Regions from separate parts of the Escherichia sp. TC-EC600-tetX4 genome, predicted to be linked through region 1. Evidence: predicted binding sites of a transcription regulator. Region 1 holds the regulator's gene; each other region holds the start of a gene.
The links. Region 1 encodes Fur, which represses iron uptake genes when iron is present. Its sites were predicted from a motif close to ATAATAATGAGAACNACTATCAA; they were not measured.
Positions count from the first base shown of each region.

Region 2: the regulator Fur is predicted to act here: its motif matches at 3,925-3,947, upstream of feoA (ferrous iron transporter A).
Region 3: the regulator Fur is predicted to act here: its motif matches at 4,382-4,404, upstream of sufA (Fe-S cluster assembly scaffold SufA).

Region 1 covers NZ_CP079924.1:3,165,345-3,172,280, forward strand. Annotated here, with positions in the region: gene pgm (phosphoglucomutase (alpha-D-glucose-1,6-bisphosphate-dependent)) at 1-181, opposite strand, end outside; gene seqA (replication initiation negative regulator SeqA) at 207-752, opposite strand; gene ybfF (esterase) at 937-1,701, shown strand; gene ybfE (LexA regulated protein) at 1,841-2,134, shown strand; gene fldA (flavodoxin FldA) at 2,274-2,804, shown strand; gene uof (fur leader peptide) at 3,014-3,100, shown strand; gene fur (ferric iron uptake transcriptional regulator) at 3,093-3,539, shown strand; gene chiQ (ChiQ/YbfN family lipoprotein) at 3,623-3,949, opposite strand; gene chiP (chitoporin) at 3,999-5,405, opposite strand; gene glnS (glutamine--tRNA ligase) at 5,982-6,936, opposite strand, start outside.
Region 2 covers NZ_CP079924.1:339,757-346,692, forward strand. Annotated here, with positions in the region: gene rpnA (recombination-promoting nuclease RpnA) at 1-809, opposite strand, end outside; gene feoC ([Fe-S]-dependent transcriptional repressor FeoC) at 1,012-1,248, opposite strand; gene feoB (Fe(2+) transporter permease subunit FeoB) at 1,248-3,569, opposite strand; gene feoA (ferrous iron transporter A) at 3,586-3,813, opposite strand; gene KXD89_RS01555 (Tex family protein) at 4,270-6,591, opposite strand; gene greB (transcription elongation factor GreB) at 6,688-6,936, opposite strand, start outside.
Region 3 covers NZ_CP079924.1:2,110,315-2,117,250, forward strand. Annotated here, with positions in the region: gene KXD89_RS10145 (FAD-binding and (Fe-S)-binding domain-containing protein) at 144-3,200, shown strand; gene menI (1,4-dihydroxy-2-naphthoyl-CoA hydrolase) at 3,197-3,607, shown strand; gene KXD89_RS10155 (YdiH family protein) at 3,707-3,895, shown strand; gene sufA (Fe-S cluster assembly scaffold SufA) at 4,443-4,811, shown strand; gene sufB (Fe-S cluster assembly protein SufB) at 4,820-6,307, shown strand; gene sufC (Fe-S cluster assembly ATPase SufC) at 6,317-6,936, shown strand, end outside.

The DNA.
Region 1 (6,936 bases):
TGTGCGGCTCGTTAAAGCTGTGGCGCGCTGCACTGCCACGGTGACCGGAAGTACCGAATTTCACCGCGTGCTCCGCATTCCCTGCTTCTGGTTTCAGTACATAATATTGCGCCGTCAGTTGGGCGACGTTAATCAAATCACTCTGTTGTGCAGGTTGGCCTGCACGATTGTGGATTGCCATTGCTTTGTCCTTTGTCTGCAACGTTTTAGATAGTTCCGCAAACCTTCTCAATCAATTCCGCCGGGAATTGCATCGACTGCATGATGTGTTCGATCATGCTGCATTTACGGCCGGTGTTGGTGTTGGTGATCACCCAATACGGCGTGCCTGGCACATGTTTCGGCTTGGTCTGATTACCATTTTTCAGCAGCGTTTGTTCATCTGCCGCAAAGTAAACGCGTGTACGACCGTGCAACGATTCCGTTGCTTCGGCAAACGCCTGGGCGTCAAGAGAATATAGTGTAGACAACAGCAGCATAAAGCGATTGACCGCTCGCTTTTGCTCTGCGTATTCATCCGAAAGCAGAAGTTCACGCATTGCGCGAACCTTGTCTTTAATCGTTTTGACCGGCTTCGCTTCGACGATAGCAGGTGACGCAACGCGAACCTCTTTCGTCACCGGAGCAGCAGGCTGTGATGCGGCGGAAAATTTCAACATACGCCGTAAAATGTCGGATGCGCTCTCGCCGATATGCTTAGTGTGGCTGGCAATATAGCTGTAGAGTTCATCATCAACTTCAATCGTTTTCATCTTAATCCAGTGCAGTGTCTTAGCTGAATACAAGTCGCCAGGAGTATATGAATAAATCCCGGCAGCGGATAGCGTCAAGCCTGGCTTGCAGAAAAACTCGGAATAAACCTTATTTGTTGCAGCCCTGTGGCACAATGGTCAACATAATACCCTAACCCGACAACGCGAAAAAAAGAACTTTGCCATGAAATTGAATATCCGCGCGCAAACTGCACAAAACCAGCACAATAATTCTCCCATCGTTCTTGTCCACGGTCTGTTTGGCAGCCTCGACAACCTTGGCGTACTGGCTCGCGATCTGGTAAACGATCACAATATCATCCAGGTTGATATGCGTAACCACGGTCTTTCACCGAGAGATCCGGTAATGAATTACCCGGCGATGGCGCAGGATCTTGTTGATACTCTGGATGCACAGCAGATCGACAAAGCAACATTTATCGGTCACTCCATGGGCGGTAAAGCGGTAATGGCACTTACTGCACTAGCCTCCGATCGCATCGATAAACTGGTGGCGATCGATATCGCGCCGGTCGACTATCACGTACGCCGTCATGATGAGATTTTTGCGGCTATCAACGCGGTCAGTGAATCGGACGCACAAACTCGCCAGCAAGCAGCAGCAATAATGCGCCAGCATCTTAATGAAGAAGGGGTGATTCAGTTTCTGCTGAAATCTTTTGTTGACGGGGAGTGGCGCTTTAACGTGCCGGTATTGTGGGATCAGTATCCGCATATTGTAGGTTGGGAGAAAATCCCGGCATGGGATCACCCTGCCCTGTTTATCCCTGGCGGCAATTCTCCGTATGTTAGCGAGCAGTACCGTGATGATTTACTGGCTCAATTTCCACAGGCACGGGCGCATGTGATTGCAGGCGCGGGTCACTGGGTCCATGCTGAAAAACCGGATGCGGTATTACGCGCTATCCGTCGCTATCTCAATGATTAACGCAACTGATTAAAAACCCAGCGTCCGCGTCGCTTTCCGCGCGTGGGCGTTGGCGTGACTCATCGCGCTGATGTATTATGGCGCGCTATCCATCCGGGCAGAGGCCTGGCTGATTGTTTCCCCCGAAGTCACCAAGATCATGGCCAAAGAACAAACGGACCGTACGACATTAGATCTGTTCGCGCACGAGCGTCGACCGGGACGACCGAAAACTAATCCGCTTTCGCGCGATGAACAGCTGCGTATTAATAAACGCAACCAGCTAAAACGCGACAAAGTACGTGGCCTTAAGCGTGTCGAACTGAAGCTGAACGCGGAAGCTGTCGAGGCGCTGAACGAGCTGGCGGAGTCGCGCAATATGAGCCGTAGCGAACTGATCGAAGAGATGTTAATGCAGCAACTGGCGGCGCTGCGTAGTCAGGGCATCGTTTAAATTTCCACTTTCATGTAGCACAGTGTGCAGTCCTGCTCGTTTGCTGATTCCGCAAGACTGCCTGTTCTGCTATGATTGCCTTTATCCGTGGGCAATTTTCCACCCCCATTTCAATAAGTTTCAAGAGGTTATTTCACTCATGGCTATCACTGGCATCTTTTTCGGCAGCGACACCGGTAATACCGAAAATATCGCAAAAATGATTCAAAAACAGCTTGGTAAAGACGTTGCCGATGTCCATGACATTGCAAAAAGCAGCAAAGAAGATCTGGAAGCTTATGACATTCTGCTGCTGGGCATCCCAACCTGGTATTACGGCGAAGCGCAGTGTGACTGGGATGACTTCTTCCCGACTCTCGAAGAGATTGATTTCAACGGCAAACTGGTTGCGCTGTTTGGTTGTGGTGACCAGGAAGATTACGCCGAATATTTCTGCGACGCATTGGGCACCATCCGCGACATCATTGAACCGCGCGGTGCAACCATCGTTGGTCACTGGCCAACTGCGGGCTATCATTTCGAAGCATCAAAAGGTCTGGCAGATGACGACCACTTTGTCGGTCTGGCTATCGACGAAGACCGTCAGCCGGAACTGACCGCTGAACGTGTAGAAAAATGGGTTAAACAGATTTCTGAAGAGTTGCATCTCGACGAAATTCTCAATGCCTGATGTGATGCGGCGTAGACTCATGTCTACGCCGTATTAATAGATAATGCCAATCAAAATAATTGCTACAAATTTGTAACTTTTGCTGTTGTACCTGTACAATGTCCCGGTGTTCAAGTGGCCTTGCCGTTGTAAATGTAAGCTGTGCCACGTTTTTATTAACAATATTTGCCAGGGACTTGTGGTTTTCATTTAGGCGTGGCAATTCTATAATGATACGCATTATCTCAAGAGCAAATTCTGTCACTTCTTCTAATGAAGTGAACCGCTTAGTAACAGGACAGATTCCGCATGACTGATAACAATACCGCCCTAAAGAAAGCTGGCCTGAAAGTAACGCTTCCTCGTTTAAAAATCCTGGAAGTTCTTCAGGAGCCGGACAACCATCACGTCAGTGCGGAAGATTTATACAAACGTCTGATCGATATGGGTGAAGAAATTGGTCTGGCTACGGTATATCGCGTACTGAACCAGTTTGACGACGCTGGTATCGTCACCCGCCACAATTTTGAAGGCGGTAAATCCGTATTTGAACTGACACAGCAACATCACCACGATCACCTGATCTGCCTCGACTGCGGCAAGGTTATCGAATTTAGTGATGATTCCATCGAAGCGCGTCAGCGTGAAATTGCCGCAAAACATGGCATTCGCCTGACTAACCACAGTCTCTATCTTTACGGTCACTGTGCCGAAGGCGATTGCCGCGAAGATGAACATGCGCACGAAGGCAAATAAGCCAGCCTGAACGAGAAAAGCCAACCTGCGGGTTGGCTTTTTTATGCAAGGGAAATAAGAAAAGCGAGAGTTACAGCTCTCACTTATTTGTTATTACTGCGTATTTCCTGCCAGACTTTATCACAATCGGCTTTCACCGCCTGATCATTTCCGGTTTGCGTTGCACGCAGACACTGCTGATAATCCAGTACGCGTACACTTTCCTGGTCGGCAAACTGCTGATGTTGTTTCTCTTTCTTCAGCACGTTTAACACGCTCTGGCAGGCTTCAATTTTTTCTGGCGAACCTTGTGCGGTGTTGATACAGGCGCTGTATGCCTCTTTCAGACGACTGTCTTCCTGTGGCGCGGTTGATTGCGCACAAGCTACCAGCCCCGATGCCATTATGGCGATGAGAATCAGTTTTTTCATAGCAAATTCCTCAAACGTGCGGCAGGCACAAAACCTGCCGCGTCGGGCATCAGAAGATGGTGAATGGTGCGATTACCATAAATTTCACGTCACGCTCATCCTGGAAGATGTTGCCGTAACCACCGCCCCAGCTTGGGATGTCGGAGTGGTTGTCGTATTCGGTGAAATGCAGTTTGAACATCGTGCCTTTGGCGCGACCGTCCTGAATGGTATAGACCGCATCCAGGCTGTAGGCAGACTCTTCAATAGTCCGGTTTTTGTCGTAGTACGCATCCGGATTGCTCTGCCAGGTCGCAGGTTTAGCATCCCATGCGTAAACGTAGGAAGCGCCGATGGCGAAGCCTGGAAGATTCCAGTTTTTCAGGTCATACATCGCACCGAAGAAGACCGCTTTTTCGCCGTTGGCGTTGAAGTCAGAACGGTTATCCCACCAGATATCCAGGCGACCGTTTGAGGAAGCGTAGGTTGGAGTCATACGTTGCAGGAAGTATCCCTGCTGACCGTCAGCCTTAACCCAGGTGCCTTCGAGGCGCAAATCCACTACGTCAGCCGCCCGGTAACCAAAGGTCAACGCTTGCAGCCAGGCGGTGCCGTCATAAAGGTCGTTGACGCTGCGATCGTCAACTTTATCTCGGGTACCGTAGAACTGGTAGCTGGTGGTTAACGGGCTACCGGCGATATCAAATTTGTAGCTGGCTTTGGCAAAATATTGATCGATATACCCTTCCGCCTGACCAAATGCCGCTTCCAGTACGAAGTTATTTTTGAAGTCGTATTTCGCCCCAAAGGAGTGCAGATAATCAACTTTGGTGGTTTTATCGTTCTGATAAAACTCATCCATTTCCAGATGCCACGGCGCTTTGTATTCGTTGGTCCACATGTAGGAGAAACTCAACGCACCAGCATCGCCGTAATCAAAATTCGCCCCGGCTTCCGCCCCCTGATAAGTACCTGGCATAAAGCTCCAGTGCGGCGCTAACAGCGTTTGACCAGTTGGCTGAATGTAACCTGCCCTCGCCCAAACCGGACCGTATTTAAATTTGGCCGCAGCTTTATACAGGCTTATACCGCTTTTGTCGCCGGACCAGTCTTCGTCATAGGCTTTATTACTTTTTGAAAACGCGATTTCGTTCGGGTGGGAGCTGTCGCCGTTTTCCGCCATTTCAATCGCCGTAAACGCAGCAATATCAAGGCCGAACATATCAGCAGCATAACCGGACTGAAAATCGAGGTTGGCATTCCAGGTGGAGTGAGAAAGGTTGGTTTTGTATTTGTCGCCGTCGGTAACATCTTTACGGTCGCGTTCACGCTGCCAGTAATAGATACCGCCGGTTAAGGTTGAATCGTCGATGAATCCTTCGGCGCGAGCCTCCGGCATTGCCATAAAGCCCGACATTGCTGTAACACCGGCGATAGCCAGCGCCAGCGTACTACGTTTGCCACTAAACGTACGCATGGGTTAATCCTCTTTGACGTATAAATTGCTGCACCAAAGGTGAACAGCGAAAAAATAAAAATTAAAAAAGTAGCGTTGAGAAAAGTCTCGCTGACTACAGGAACAGACTATTTTTCGCGACGCGAATTATCAATCTCTTTCTGTAACCAGAATGTAAGAACATGAGCAACCGCACATATTTTGATGATTTTTGTTACAAGGCTTAAGTTTGCGGTTGAAAGGCTTGCAGAAGAATAAAAGCGTGAAATTCCAGCAAGATGAAAGCGGTTACATTTTATTTAATTATGTTTTGTTATTTTAAATTTATTTTATGGATAAATTGCGAAGCGGAATTAATTCGCGAAGAAAAGCAGAAAAAACGCCGCTGAACGCGGCGTTTTGGATTGTTTGCTGTTTCTTGCCGGATGCGGCGTGAACGCCTTATCCGGCCTACAAAAGCACGCAAACTCAATATATTGCAGAGATCATGTAGGCCTGATAAGCGTAGCGCATCAGGCAATTTAGCGTTTGAAACTGTTTGTCTGTTCCTTGCCGGATGCGACGTAAACGCCCCATCCGGCATAGCGAAACTTAAAATTACTCGCCTACTTTCGCCCAGGTATCACGCAGCCCAACGGTGCGGTTAAATACCGGTTTTTCCGCCGTAGAATGGCGGCTATCGAGGCAGAAGTAACCTTCACGCTCAAACTGGAATGCTTTACCCGCAACCGCATCTTTCAGCGACGGTTCAGCAAAGCCCTGTTTGATCACCAGCGATTCCGGGTTAATCACCGACAGGAAATCATCCGCAGCACCTGGGTTAGGCACGCTGAACAGACGGTCATACAAACGGATTTCAACCGGCAGCGCATGTGCCGCGCTCACCCAGTGAATAACACCTTTGACTTTACGACCATCTGCCGGATCTTTGCTTAAGGTATCGGCGTCATAAGTACAGAAGATGGTGGTGATATTACCTTCGGCATCTTTCTCGACGCGTTCTGCCTTAATCACATAAGCATTACGCAGACGCACTTCTTTACCCAGCACCAGACGTTTGTACTGCTTGTTAGCTTCTTCGCGGAAATCGGCGCGATCAATCCAAATCTCACCGCTAAACGGCACCTGACGGCTGCCCATTTCCGGTTTGTTCGGATGGTTCGGCATGGTAACCATTTCGCCTTCGCCCTGATAGTTTTCGATAACCAGTTTCACCGGATCGATAACCGCCATTGCGCGCGGCGCATTTTCGTTGAGATCTTCACGGATGCAGGATTCCAGCGACGCCATCTCAATGGTGTTGTCCTGCTTGGTCACGCCGATGCGTTTGCAGAACTCACGAATAGAAGCCGCAGTGTAACCACGACGACGCAGACCGGAAATGGTCGGCATACGCGGGTCATCCCAGCCTTCAACGTGCTTGTCGGTCACCAGCAGGTTCAACTTACGCTTGGACATCACGGTGTATTCCAGATTCAGGCGCGAGAACTCATACTGGCGCGGGTGAACAGGAATCGTGATGTTGTCCAGTACCCAGTCGTACAGACGACGG
Region 2 (6,936 bases), 1.8 Mb from region 1:
CCGGATTCAAGCATTATTTTGGCTATATGCAGGGCTTTGGATTGTTCCCCCTCCTGCCGCAATCTTTCCGCAATAGTCATTAAACTCTCCTTGTGTTTCGGTGAACGTTCGGCAACGCCGTCGATAAAATCGTTAAAACGTACAGCGTCGCCAGTTTGCAGTATGTAATTAAACAGCCCTTTGATTTGTCTGTCATTAGCGTATCCACTACTTAATAAGCAGGCCATTTGCTCTACCAGCCCCATCAGGTCGCGTTGACGAATATGTTTTTGAATTAACTCCAGCAGCGCCATACGTCGGTGCTGCATGATTTCATCATCAGGCATGACGGTGACATCAATCAGCGGAAATGCGGAGGCATAAAGCTGCCTTGCCAGTTTGGGATCGGCGAAACAATCCAGCCAACACAGCGAATAGGGATAGGGGCTTTCAATACCGTGGTAAAACAACAATGGCACCACCATCGGCAACGTTTTGTATCCAGCATCAAGGTGATTTTGCATTGCGGCAATAGCGTAACGCATCATGCGAAATGCGATCAGTTTGTTTGAGGTGCTTTGATGTTCAATCAGACAATAGATGTATCCTGGTCCTTGTTCCGTTTTCACCGACCACAGCACATCGGAATAGCTTTCACGCAGATCGTCATCAATAAAGCTGCTCGACTCCAGCTTGAGGGTTTTCATATCACAAAGCGCGTGAATGGGTGCCGGTAAATGAAACGCAAGAAAATCACGAGCCGTGTCCGGTTGGCGTAAAAAGAGTTTGAACAGCGCATCGTGTGGGGTGGAACTCTGCTTTTTGCTCATGGCGTTCCTTCACCTGTTGTTTGAATGCCGCGACTCTACGCGCCACTCCACACCTGTGTATTAGCGAGTTTTCATCCCTGCGAGATGCTTTCAAAGGAACTTACGCCGTGCTGCAAGAGTTGCATTTTTATGGAAAGCCGCACGCAAAAAAGCCCGGATGCAGACGCATACCGGGCTTTCCAAAACAGGCGATGGAGTAAGGTTAACGCAGCGCCCACCACTCGCGCAGACAGGCTTTTCCTTCCGGGCAGCTTTTACAACTGCCAGAGAGGCAGCCGTCAGGTTCTTCCTGAATCCGCACGGCTTTGCCCATACTTTCCAGTTGTTGCAGCATGGCGTTAATCATTGGCTGTGGAGTGTTCAATGTCTGGCTTATCTGGGCCGCTTCCATACGGCCCCGTAACGCCAGCAAATCGCGCACCTGAATAAGTGAAGCCATTAATGGCAATCACCGGTGGTGCTGGCTGCGCAGCAACTGCTTACCGACTTGCGGGTTGCCAGCAGTTCGATATCCACCCGGCTACGCGCGCGGCGCAGCAGACCGATAACCACGATGTTAAACAGGATAACCGCCAGAATGCACACCAGGCTGTAAGTTGGATGCTGACTGTAGCTGGCGACCTGATAGAACAATGTTGCCAGTGAGTAAGCGATATTCAGCCCCCACAGGATGGAGAAGCCCATCCAGCCACGGCTTGATTCACGGGCGATAGCCCCCATCACCGAGATACATGGTACATACAGCAGGACGAAAATCAGGTAGCTGTAAGCTGCTGCTGCGCTACCGAATTTCTGATCCATCACGCCCATCGCCCCGGTACCCATTTCGCCGTCGCCTTTGCTGGCTTCAATGGGGTTCATCAGTACGCTAAGGCTGAAGGTGTCTTTCAGGCTCTGCCAGGTTTCATCTATCGCACTGAACAGCTCTTCACCGAGGTTAAATTCTGCCGGATTGAACTCTTCGTCCTGAATATTTTCTGCGGTGTAGAGGGTGTTGAGCGTACCCACTACCACTTCTTTCGCCATGGCACCTGTAAACAGGCCAACCGTTGCCTGCCAGTTATCTTCATGCACGCCAATTGGCTTGAAGACCGGGGTGATCACCCGGCTGACGGACGCCAGCGCCGAGTCGTTGATGTTATCGACGATTTTCCCGCTCAGCGAGAAGCTGTTGAAAGCGCTCAGGAAAATGCTGACGATGATGATCACTTTACCAGCACGCAGAACGAAGCCTTTCAGACGCTGCCAGGTCTGGATAATCAGGCTTTTAACGTGTGGTACATGATAGACCGGCAACTCCATGACAAACGGCGTCGCTTCACCGCGCATGATGGTGTACTTGAGCATCAGGCCAGTCAGCACCGCCATCACAATACCCAGCATATACAGCGAGAAGACCGCCAGCGCACCGTTCTGCCCGAAGAAGGCAGCCGCGAATACTGCGAAGATAGCCAGACGCGCGCCGCAGGACATAAACGGTGCCATCATGATGGTCATCAGACGTTCACGCGGTGCATCAAGCGTACGTGCACCCATTACCGACGGTACGTTACAACCGAAACCGACGATCAGCGGCACAAAGGATTTCCCCGGCAAGCCCAGCGCCTGCATCAGACGGTCCATCACAAACGCCGCACGCGCCATATACCCGGAGTCCTCAAGGAAGGAGAGGAACAGGTACATCATGCCAATCTGCGGCACCAGTGGCAGCACGGTGTTAATGCCGCCACCCAGGCCCTGGGCGAGGAAGATAGTCAGCCAGTCCGGGAAGTGGAGCGTGTAGCCAATCCATTGAATACCATGCACAAATAGCGCCACGGAGCCGACGTCAAACAGCGGCTGTAACGCCCCGCCGATGTTGATAGCCAGCAGGAACATCAGGTACATCACAAAGAGGAAAATCGGCAGACCGAGGAAACGGTTGAGCACGATTTTATCTACCGCAGTGGTGAAACGGCTGGGTTCTGCCGTCAGGGTGTTGCTTACCACATCACAGATGGCAGCAATGCACTGGTAACGCGCATCGGCAATGTGCAGCGCCGGATCGTCCATCTCATTACGCAGACGGGCGAGGGCGGCATCCAGATGCTGCGACGCTTCACCGGCGTAGGCGCGGCTGTAGATATCGCCTTCCAGCATTTGCAGGCCCAGCCAGCGACGTTGTTTCAGCGGGATGTCGGAAGGCATCACTTTTGCCAGTGAATCTGCTTCGTTGAGCAGCGGCTGTGCGTAATGCACCAGTTCCACATTCTCGTTAGCTTTATAGCGATCAATCGCCAGCTTGAGCGCTTCAATACCGCGACCACGGGTTGAAACCAGCGGGATCACCGGACAGCCCAGACGCGCCGACAGAGCATCAATTTCAATACGAATATTTTGCTTCTCGGCAATGTCGAGCATGTTCAGTGCCACAATGCAGGGAATGCCGAGTTCCAGCAGTTGTAGCGTCAGGTACAGGTTACGCTCAAGGTTAGACGCATCCACCACGTTAATCAGCAGGTCGGCGTCGCCACTCAAAATGTAGTGACAGGCGATTTGCTCATCGAGCGAGGTCTGCGATGAGATGGTGGTCAGAGAATAGGTGCCGGGCAGGTCCACCAGCGTGACCTGATGATCGGTGGTGGAGAATTGCCCTTCTTTACGTTCGACGGTAACGCCAGCCCAGTTACCTACACGCTGACGTGAGCCAGTGAGCTGGTTAAATAACGTTGTCTTGCCAGAATTTGGATTACCAATTAAGCCAATGGTTAATTTTTTCATTGTTGTTATCACCGTATTAACAGGAAACCGCTTCCACTTCTAATAAGGCCAGATCTTTTTTGCGTAATACCAGGCTCACACGACGGGTTTCGATATGAATGGGGTCGCCGAGTGGAGCGACGCGCACCACATTAAAAGAGGAGCCAGGTAACATGCCAAGAGAAAGCAGTTTTTGGCGATATGCCGGGCTGATTTCACGGGAAAAGCCAGTGATTTTCCACGCAGTATCTGGAGTGTATTGCATAGGTGCCTACTTGTTTCTCATTAACTGGATAACTACCTCATGGGGCGTTTGACAGCGACATGAGACCAGATGATTTGCCAACAAAGGAGAGATTAAATAATCAACAACACAATGATAATGAGAATGGTTTCTATCAGCAATACTTAAAATGTGTGCGAATGTTGGTTTGAATAATAATCTGACTCAATGTTGATGTGGCTCAAGGTTATATCGCAGCGAAAATATAATTCGAATAGTGAATTACCCGGACTGGCTAATGTTTAATTAAGGTTTCAGTTGTTAATGAAATGATAAATATTGCCGGAATATATTATGAGTTTGGCTGTGGAATAAAAATGCCGGAGATATTCTCCGGCACTTTTATGTCAGGCAAGGCGTTCGTTGCCAGATGCGGCGTGAACGCCTTATCTGCCCTACGATTTCGTGCAAATTCGAACCGTAGGCCAGTACGGGCGTTTAACGTTTTTTGCCCATTGCCGCCGCCAGCGCATCCATCATCGCGCTATTACCGGCAGGCTGCGCTTCACGACCGCGTGGTTTGGCTGCCGGGCGGTTGTTTTGCGGGCGTTCATTACCGCCGCCGCGACGAGCGTTGGTTTCGCCAGGCTGCTCATCCAGGCGCATAGTCAGGGCGATACGTTTACGCTGAAGATCCACTTCCAGCACTTTCACCTTCACAATGTCGCCCGCTTTCACCACGGTATGCGGATCTTCCACAAACTTGTTCGACAATGAAGAGATGTGAACCAGGCCGTCCTGATGCACGCCAATATCGACAAACGCGCCAAAGTTGGTGACGTTGGTCACTGCGCCTTCGAGGATCATACCCGGTTGCAGGTCGTTCATTGTCTCGACGCCATCGGCAAACTGAGCGGTTTTAAATTCCGGACGCGGATCGCGACCCGGTTTTTCCAGCTCTTTGATGATGTCGGTTACCGTCGGCACACCGAATTTCTCATCAGTAAAGTCAGACGCTTTCAGGTTACGCAGTTCGCTGCTGTTACCCATCAGATCTTTCAGTGCCTGCTGTGTTGCTGCCAGAATGCGTTCCACCACCGGATAGGCTTCCGGGTGAACGGTAGACGCGTCCAGCGGGTTATCACCGTGGTTAATGCGCAAGAAGCCCGCGCACTGCTCGAAGGCTTTCGGCCCCAGACGGCTCACTTTTAACAGTTGCTGACGGTTCTGGAACTGACCGTTCTCATCGCGCCAGGCAACGATGTTTTGCGCCATCATGCGCGTCAGGCCCGCCACGCGGGTTAACAGCGGAACAGAAGCAGTGTTGAGATCGACGCCAACGGCGTTTACGCAGTCTTCTACTACTGCGTCCAGTTTGCGGGCCAGTTGCGTCTGGCTGACGTCATGCTGATACTGACCTACGCCGATAGATTTCGGATCGATTTTCACCAGCTCCGCCAGCGGATCCTGCAAACGGCGGGCGATAGACACCGCGCCACGCAGCGAAACGTCGAGATCCGGGAACTCCTGTGCAGCCAGCTCGGAAGCCGAGTAAACCGACGCGCCTGCTTCGCTGACGATTACTTTCTGCGCGGTCACTTTCGGGAACTGCTTCTGCACATCGAGATAGAAACGCTCAGTTTCGCGGGAAGCTGTACCGTTACCGATCGCTACCAGTTCAACGTTATGTTTTTCACACAGCGCAGCAACGGTCATCGCTGCTTTTGCGGCCTGTCCGGTGTGCGGGTAAATGGTGTCGGTCGCCACCAGTTTGCCAGTGGCATCGACCACCGCCACTTTTACCCCAGTACGCAGACCCGGATCGAGGCCCATCGTTGCACGCAGTCCGGCAGGGGCCGCCATCAGCAGATCGTGCAGGTTACGGGCAAAGACGTTGATTGCTTCATCTTCCGCACGTTCGCGCACGGTGCCCATCAGTTCGGTTTCCAGATGCATCAGCACCTTGATGCGCCACGTCCAGCTCACCACGCCTTTGCGCCAGCTATCCGCCGGGGCATTGTTCAGGCGCAGGCCAAGGTGATCCATGATGATTTGCTCGCAATAGCTCTCTTTGGGCGGCTCATCGAACTGTGGATCGGCATTCAGCGAAAGCTGAAGTACGCCTTCGTTACGCCCACGGAACATCGCCAGCGCGCGGTGAGAAGGCACCGTGGACAACGGTTCGTGATGATCGAAATAGTCGCGGAATTTCGCCCCTTCCTCTTCTTTACCGCTCACCACCGTAGAAACCAAATGCGCGTTCTTCCACAGATAATCACGCACTTTCGCCAGCAGCGCGGCATCTTCGGCAAACCGTTCCATCAGGATATAGCGCGCGCCATCCAGCGCGGCTTTGGTATCTGCCACGCCTTTATCGGCATAAACATATTGTGCAGCGGCGACTTCTGGCGTGTGTGACGGATCGCTCCACAGCAGGTCAGCCAACGGCTCAAGCCCTGCTTCAATGGCGATTTGCCCGCGGGTGCGGCGTTTAGGTTTGTAGGGCAGGTAGAGGTCTTCGAGTTCGGTTTTGCTTAGGGTGGCGTTGATGGCCTTCGCCAGATCATCGGTGAGTTTGCCTTGCTCGGAAATGGACTTGAGGATCGCCTGACGTCTCTCTTCCAGCTCGCGCAGATAGCTCAGACGCGTTTCCAGATTACGCAGCTGCGTGTCATCCAGACCGCCGGTGATTTCCTTACGATAACGTGCGATAAACGGCACGGTATTCCCTTCGTCAAGCAGGCGAACGGCAGCGTCAACCTGTTCCGGGCGCGCCTGAATTTCACCCGCAATAATGCGGCAGAACGAATCATTCATCATGGTTTGAGTTCATCTTTTCGGATCAAAAATCAGGGGATAGTTATACGGACTGGCTGGCAAAAATGCCAGCCATCGGCAGGAGGTTAAGACTCTTCCTTACGGTTTCACGTACTCGATAGCATTAACATACCAGCTCGCTTCCCCGGCAGGGGTATTCACCACCGCCAGATCGCCGACTTCTTTTTTCAGCAATGCGCGGGCCATCGGGGAATCGATAGAGATGTAATCTTTACGGCCAAAAATTTCATCGTAGCCGACAATACGGAAACGGTGAGTCACGCCATCGTCGTTTTCAATCTCCACCCACGCGCCAAAAAAGACTTTGCCTTCCTGCTGAGGGGAGTA
Region 3 (6,936 bases), 1.1 Mb from region 1:
CTCCTGGAGTTCACTCGCTTGCCGCCTTCCTGCAACACGAAATCCATAGAGTAAACAAACATCACCTTTCAGTGCGCTATTGCAGCAGCCTGAAAGAATAGTGTATCGACCTACATCACAGACCGCAGGAAAGGGTCAATATAATGATTCCACAGATTTCCCAGGCACCCGGCGTCGTTCAACTGGTGCTTAATTTTTTGCAAGAGCTGGAGCAACAAGGTTTTACCGGCGATACGGCGACAAGTTATGCCGATCGTCTGACAATGTCGACCGACAACAGTATTTACCAACTTCTCCCCGATGCGGTGGTATTTCCGCGTTCAACCGCAGATGTGGCGCTGATCGCCCGTCTTGCCGCGCAGGAACGCTATTCATCGCTGATCTTTACCCCCCGCGGCGGCGGCACCGGCACTAACGGTCAGGCGCTCAACCAGGGGATTATTGTTGATATGTCCCGCCATATGAACCGCATCATCGAAATTAACCCTGAAGAGGGCTGGGTGCGCGTTGAGGCCGGGGTGATAAAAGATCAACTCAATCAGTACCTGAAACCGTTCGGCTACTTTTTTGCGCCGGAACTTTCGACCAGCAACCGGGCAACGCTCGGTGGGATGATCAATACCGATGCATCCGGTCAGGGATCGCTGGTCTATGGCAAAACGTCAGATCACGTACTTGGCGTACGCGCGGTGTTGTTGGGGGGCGATATTCTCGATACGCAACCTTTACCCGTCGAATTGGCGGAAACGCTGGGTAAATCCAATACCACAATCGGGCGAATTTATAACACGGTTTATCAACGTTGCCGTCAGCAACGCCAGTTAATTATCGACAACTTCCCCAAACTTAACCGCTTTCTTACCGGTTACGATCTGCGTCATGTCTTTAACGATGAGATGACCGAGTTCGACCTGACGCGCATTCTGACGGGTTCAGAAGGGACGCTGGCCTTTATTACCGAAGCGCGGCTGGATATTACACGCTTGCCTAAAGTGCGCCGTCTGGTGAACGTCAAATATGACTCTTTTGACTCTGCGCTGCGTAACGCGCCGTTTATGGTTGAGGCGCGGGCGCTTTCGGTAGAGACGGTGGACTCAAAAGTGCTGAATCTGGCGCGGGAAGATATTGTCTGGCATTCCGTCAGCGAGTTGATTACCGATGTGCCTGACCAAGAGATGCTCGGGCTGAACATTGTGGAATTTGCTGGTGATGATGAGGCGCTGATTGATGAGCGGGTAAATGCACTCTGTGCGCGGTTGGATGAGCTGATCGCCAGTCATCAAGCAGGTGTCATCGGCTGGCAGGTGTGCCGTGAGCTGGCGGGGGTTGAACGTATCTATGCAATGCGCAAAAAAGCCGTTGGTCTGCTTGGCAATGCCAAAGGTGCCGCTAAGCCAATTCCGTTTGCTGAGGATACCTGCGTACCGCCGGAACACCTGGCGGATTATATTGCTGAATTTCGCGCGCTGCTCGACAGCCACGGCTTAAGCTACGGTATGTTCGGTCACGTCGACGCAGGTGTCTTGCACGTCCGTCCAGCGCTGGATATGTGCGATCCTCAACAAGAGATTTTGATGAAGCAAATCTCTGATGACGTGGTGGCGCTGACTGCGAAATACGGTGGTTTGTTGTGGGGCGAGCACGGCAAAGGTTTTCGCGCTGAATACAGCCCGGCGTTTTTCGGTGAGGAACTTTTTGCAGAACTGCGCAAAGTGAAAGCGGCATTTGACCCGCATAACCGACTCAACCCAGGGAAGATTTGCCCGCCAGAAGGTCTCGATGCGCCGATGATGAAAGTGGACGCGGTGAAGCGCGGTACATTCGATCGGCAGATCCCCATTGCGGTACGCCAGCAGTGGCGCGGTGCGATGGAGTGTAACGGCAACGGTTTATGCTTCAACTTTGATGCCCGTAGTCCGATGTGTCCGTCGATGAAGATCACCCAGAACCGGATTCATTCACCGAAAGGGCGCGCAACGCTGGTGCGTGAATGGCTGCGTTTGTTGGCGGATCGCGGCGTTGATCCACTCAAACTGGAACAAGAACTGCCTGAATCCGGCGTCAGTTTGCGGACGTTAATTGCCCGCACGCGCAATAGCTGGCATGCGAATAAAGGCGAATATGACTTCTCACACGAAGTCAAAGAGGCGATGTCGGGCTGTCTGGCCTGTAAAGCGTGTTCGACCCAGTGCCCCATCAAAATTGATGTGCCGGAGTTTCGCTCTCGTTTTCTGCAGCTCTATCACACCCGTTATTTACGCCCGCTGCGCGACCACCTCGTCGCTACGGTCGAGAGCTACGCGCCGCTGATGGCACGCGCGCCGAAAACCTTTAACTTCTTCATTAACCAGCCGCTGGTGCGCAAACTCTCGGAAAAACATATCGGCATGGTTGATTTGCCGCTGCTGTCGGTCCCCTCGCTACAACAACAAATGGTGGGGCATCGCTCGGCAAACATGACGCTGGAACAGCTTGAATCTCTCAATGCAGAGCAGAAAGCGCGCACAGTGTTGGTGGTGCAGGACCCCTTTACCAGCTATTACGATGCGCAAGTGGTGGCGGATTTTGTCCGTCTGGTCGAAAAATTAGGTTTCCAGCCTGTGTTACTGCCATTTTCGCCAAATGGCAAAGCCCAGCATATTAAAGGTTTTCTTAATCGTTTTGCGAAGACGGCGAAAAAGACGGCGGATTTCCTCAACCGTATGGCGAAGCTGGGTATGCCAATGGTGGGCGTCGATCCGGCGCTGGTACTTTGTTATCGCGATGAATATAAACTGGCGCTGGGCGAGGAGCGTGGCGAGTTTAACGTCTTACTGGCGAATGAATGGCTGGCAAGCGCACTTGAGTCACAGCCAGTGGCTACAGTCAGCGGTGAATCATGGTATTTCTTTGGTCACTGTACCGAAGTTACCGCCTTGCCGGGTGCGCCAGCACAATGGGCCGCGATATTTGCCCGTTTTGGCGCGAAACTGGAAAATGTCAGCGTGGGTTGCTGCGGCATGGCAGGGACTTACGGACATGAAGCGAAAAACCATGAAAATTCGCTCGGGATCTATGAGTTATCCTGGCATCAGGCTATGCAGCGACTGCCGCGTAACCGCTGTCTGGCGACCGGATATTCCTGCCGTAGCCAGGTAAAACGGGTTGAAGGCACGGGGGTACGCCATCCTGTGCAGGCTTTACTGGAGATTATTAAATGATATGGAAACGGAAAATCACCCTGGAAGCACTGAATGCTATGGGTGAAGGAAACATGGTGGGGTTCCTGGATATTCGCTTTGAACATATTGGTGATGACACCCTTGAAGCGACAATGCCAGTAGACTCGCGGACAAAGCAGCCTTTCGGGTTGCTGCATGGAGGAGCATCCGTGGTACTGGCCGAAAGTATCGGTTCCGTTGCCGGTTATTTATGTACCGAAGGTGAGCAAAAAGTGGTTGGTCTGGAAATCAATGCTAACCACGTCCGCTCGGCACGAGAAGGGCGGGTGCGCGGCGTATGCAAACCGTTGCATCTCGGTTCGCGTCACCAGGTCTGGCAGATTGAAATCTTCGATGAGAAAGGGCGTTTGTGCTGTTCGTCACGATTGACGACCGCCATTTTGTGACGTTGTCACCAGAAAAGTGTGACGCATATTGCTTTTGGTCATTATCTGCACAGTAAACGGTGGTATACTGTGCAGGTCTTGTCTAAAAGCGAGGATGCTATGTCTACTCAACTTGATCCCACCCAGCTGGCCATTGAATTTTTACGCCGTGACCAGAGCAATCTTTCACCTGCCCAATATCTCAAACGTCTGAAACAACTAGAACTTGAATTTGCTGACCTGCTTACTCTCTCTTCTGCTGAATTAAAAGAAGAAATCTACTTTGCCTGGCGTCTGGGCGTGCATTGATCCTGACTTAATGCCGCAAGTTCGCCAAATCGACCTGGATTAACCTCCGTCCAGGTTCGATGACCTTCTTAATACTGCTTATCTACCGCCTGATATTGTTCAAAAATAATACTAATCGCAGTTTGTGTTAAAACGGCGGGTTAGCTTTATGAGATTATTCTTATCGCCCCTTCAAGAGCTAAGCCACTGAGAGTGCCGGAGATAAGCGCCGGATGGGGTAGAAACCCTTAAGCCTGTGTCGCACAGACTTAAGGGTTTTCTTATTTCTGAACGCTGCACTTTTTTACCTATCTCTTAAATAGTCATTTTCAATACAACTTTTTCTTTTTCATCACAGCCTTAATGCTCCTTAGATAATAACCATTATCTAACAATGAGATACCTAATTCTTAGCGTGCCTGTTAACCCACACATCAGGGTCTATGCTTATTAAAAGCAGGCAAAAAGCATGTTTTACGGTAAAGCCCCTGCGTTTGCTGGGTTGAACTGATAATCATTATCACTAACATGCTGTTATACGCTGAAAGCGATGAAGTGAGGTAAATCGATGGACATGCATTCAGGAACCTTTAACCCACAAGATTTCGCCTGGCAAGGCTTAACGCTGACACCCGCAGCGGCGATACACATCCGTGAGCTGGTGGCAAAGCAGCCGGGTATGGTCGGCGTGCGCTTAGGCGTGAAGCAAACGGGCTGCGCGGGCTTTGGCTATGTGCTCGACAGTGTTAGCGAGCCGGACAAAGACGATCTGCTGTTTGAACACGACGGCGCGAAGCTGTTTGTCCCGCTGCAAGCGATGCCGTTTATTGATGGCACGGAAGTCGATTTCGTTCGTGAAGGACTTAATCAGATATTCAAATTTCACAACCCTAAAGCCCAGAATGAATGTGGCTGTGGCGAAAGCTTTGGGGTATAGGCGGTACTATGTCTCGTAATACTGAAGCAACTGACGATGTCAAAACCTGGACCGGCGGCCCGCTGAATTATAAAGAAGGATTCTTCACCCAGTTAGCCACCGATGAGCTGGCAAAGGGGATAAACGAAGAGGTGGTGCGCGCAATTTCGGCGAAGCGTAATGAGCCGGAGTGGATGCTGGAGTTTCGTCTAAACGCCTATCGCGCATGGCTGGAGATGGAAGAACCGCACTGGTTGAAAGCGCACTACGACAAGCTGAATTATCAGGATTACAGCTACTACTCAGCACCATCGTGCGGTAATTGTGACGACACTTGCGCGTCTGAACCTGGCGCGGTGCAGCAAACTGGCGCGAACGCCTTTTTAAGTAAAGAGGTGGAGGCGGCGTTTGAGCAGTTGGGCGTTCCCGTGCGGGAAGGCAAAGAGGTGGCGGTGGATGCCATTTTCGACTCAGTTTCGGTTGCCACTACTTATCGCGAAAAACTGGCGGAGCAGGGAATTATTTTCTGTTCCTTTGGTGAGGCGATCCACGATCACCCGGAACTGGTGCGTAAATATCTCGGCACCGTGGTGCCGGGGAATGACAACTTCTTTGCCGCGCTTAATGCGGCGGTAGCCTCTGATGGTACGTTTATTTATGTGCCTAAAGGCGTGCGCTGCCCGATGGAACTTTCCACCTATTTTCGCATTAACGCAGAAAAAACCGGGCAGTTTGAGCGCACCATTCTGGTGGCCGACGAAGACAGCTACGTCAGCTACATTGAAGGCTGTTCCGCTCCGGTGCGTGACAGCTATCAGTTACACGCGGCAGTGGTGGAAGTCATCATCCATAAAAACGCCGAGGTGAAATATTCCACGGTACAAAACTGGTTTCCTGGCGATAACAACACCGGCGGTATTCTCAACTTCGTCACCAAGCGTGCTTTGTGCGAAGGCGAAAACAGCAAAATGTCATGGACGCAATCAGAAACCGGGTCAGCGATTACGTGGAAATATCCCAGCTGCATTTTGCGCGGCGATAACTCCATTGGTGAGTTTTACTCAGTGGCGCTGACCAGCGGTCATCAGCAAGCGGATACCGGCACCAAGATGATCCACATCGGTAAAAACACCAAATCGACCATTATCTCGAAAGGGATCTCTGCCGGACATAGTCAGAACAGTTATCGCGGCTTAGTGAAAATCATGCCGACGGCAACCAATGCGCGCAATTTCACTCAGTGCGACTCAATGCTGATTGGCGCTAATTGTGGGGCGCATACCTTCCCGTATGTTGAGTGTCGTAACAATAGTGCGCAACTGGAACACGAGGCAACGACATCACGTATTGGTGAAGATCAACTGTTTTACTGCCTGCAACGCGGGATCAGCGAAGAAGACGCCATCTCGATGATTGTTAACGGTTTCTGCAAAGACGTGTTCTCGGAGCTGCCGTTGGAATTTGCCGTTGAAGCACAAAAACTCCTCGCCATCAGTCTTGAACACAGCGTCGGATAAGGAATAAACATGTTAAGTATTAAAGATTTACACGTCAGCGTGGAAGATAAAGCTATCCTGCGCGGATTAAGCCTCGACGTTCATCCCGGCGAAGTTCACGCCATTATGGGGCCAAACGGTTCGGGCAAAAGTACCTTATCGGCAACGCTTGCCGGGCGAGAAGATTATGAAGTGACGGGCGGCACGGTTGAGTTCAAAGGCAAAGATTTGCTTGCGCTGTCGCCGGAAGATCGCGCGGGCGAAGGCATCTTTATGGCCTTCCAGTATCCGGTGGAGATTCCAGGTGTCAGTAACCAGTTTTTCCTGCAAACGGCACTTAATGCGGTGCGCAGCTATCGCGGCCAGGAAACGCTCGACCGCTTTGATTTTCAGGATTTGATGGAAGAGAAAATCGCTCTCCTGAAGATGCCGGAAGATTTATTAACCCGTTCGGTAAACGTTGGTTTTTCCGGCGGCGAGAAAAAGCGCAACGATATTTTGCAAATGGCGGTGCTGGAACCGGAGTTATGCATTCTTGATGAGTCGGACTCCGGGCTGGATATTGACGCATTAAAAGTGGTCGCCGATGGCGTGAACTCGCTGCGTGATGGCAAGCGCTCATTCATCATTGTTACGCACTACCAACGCAT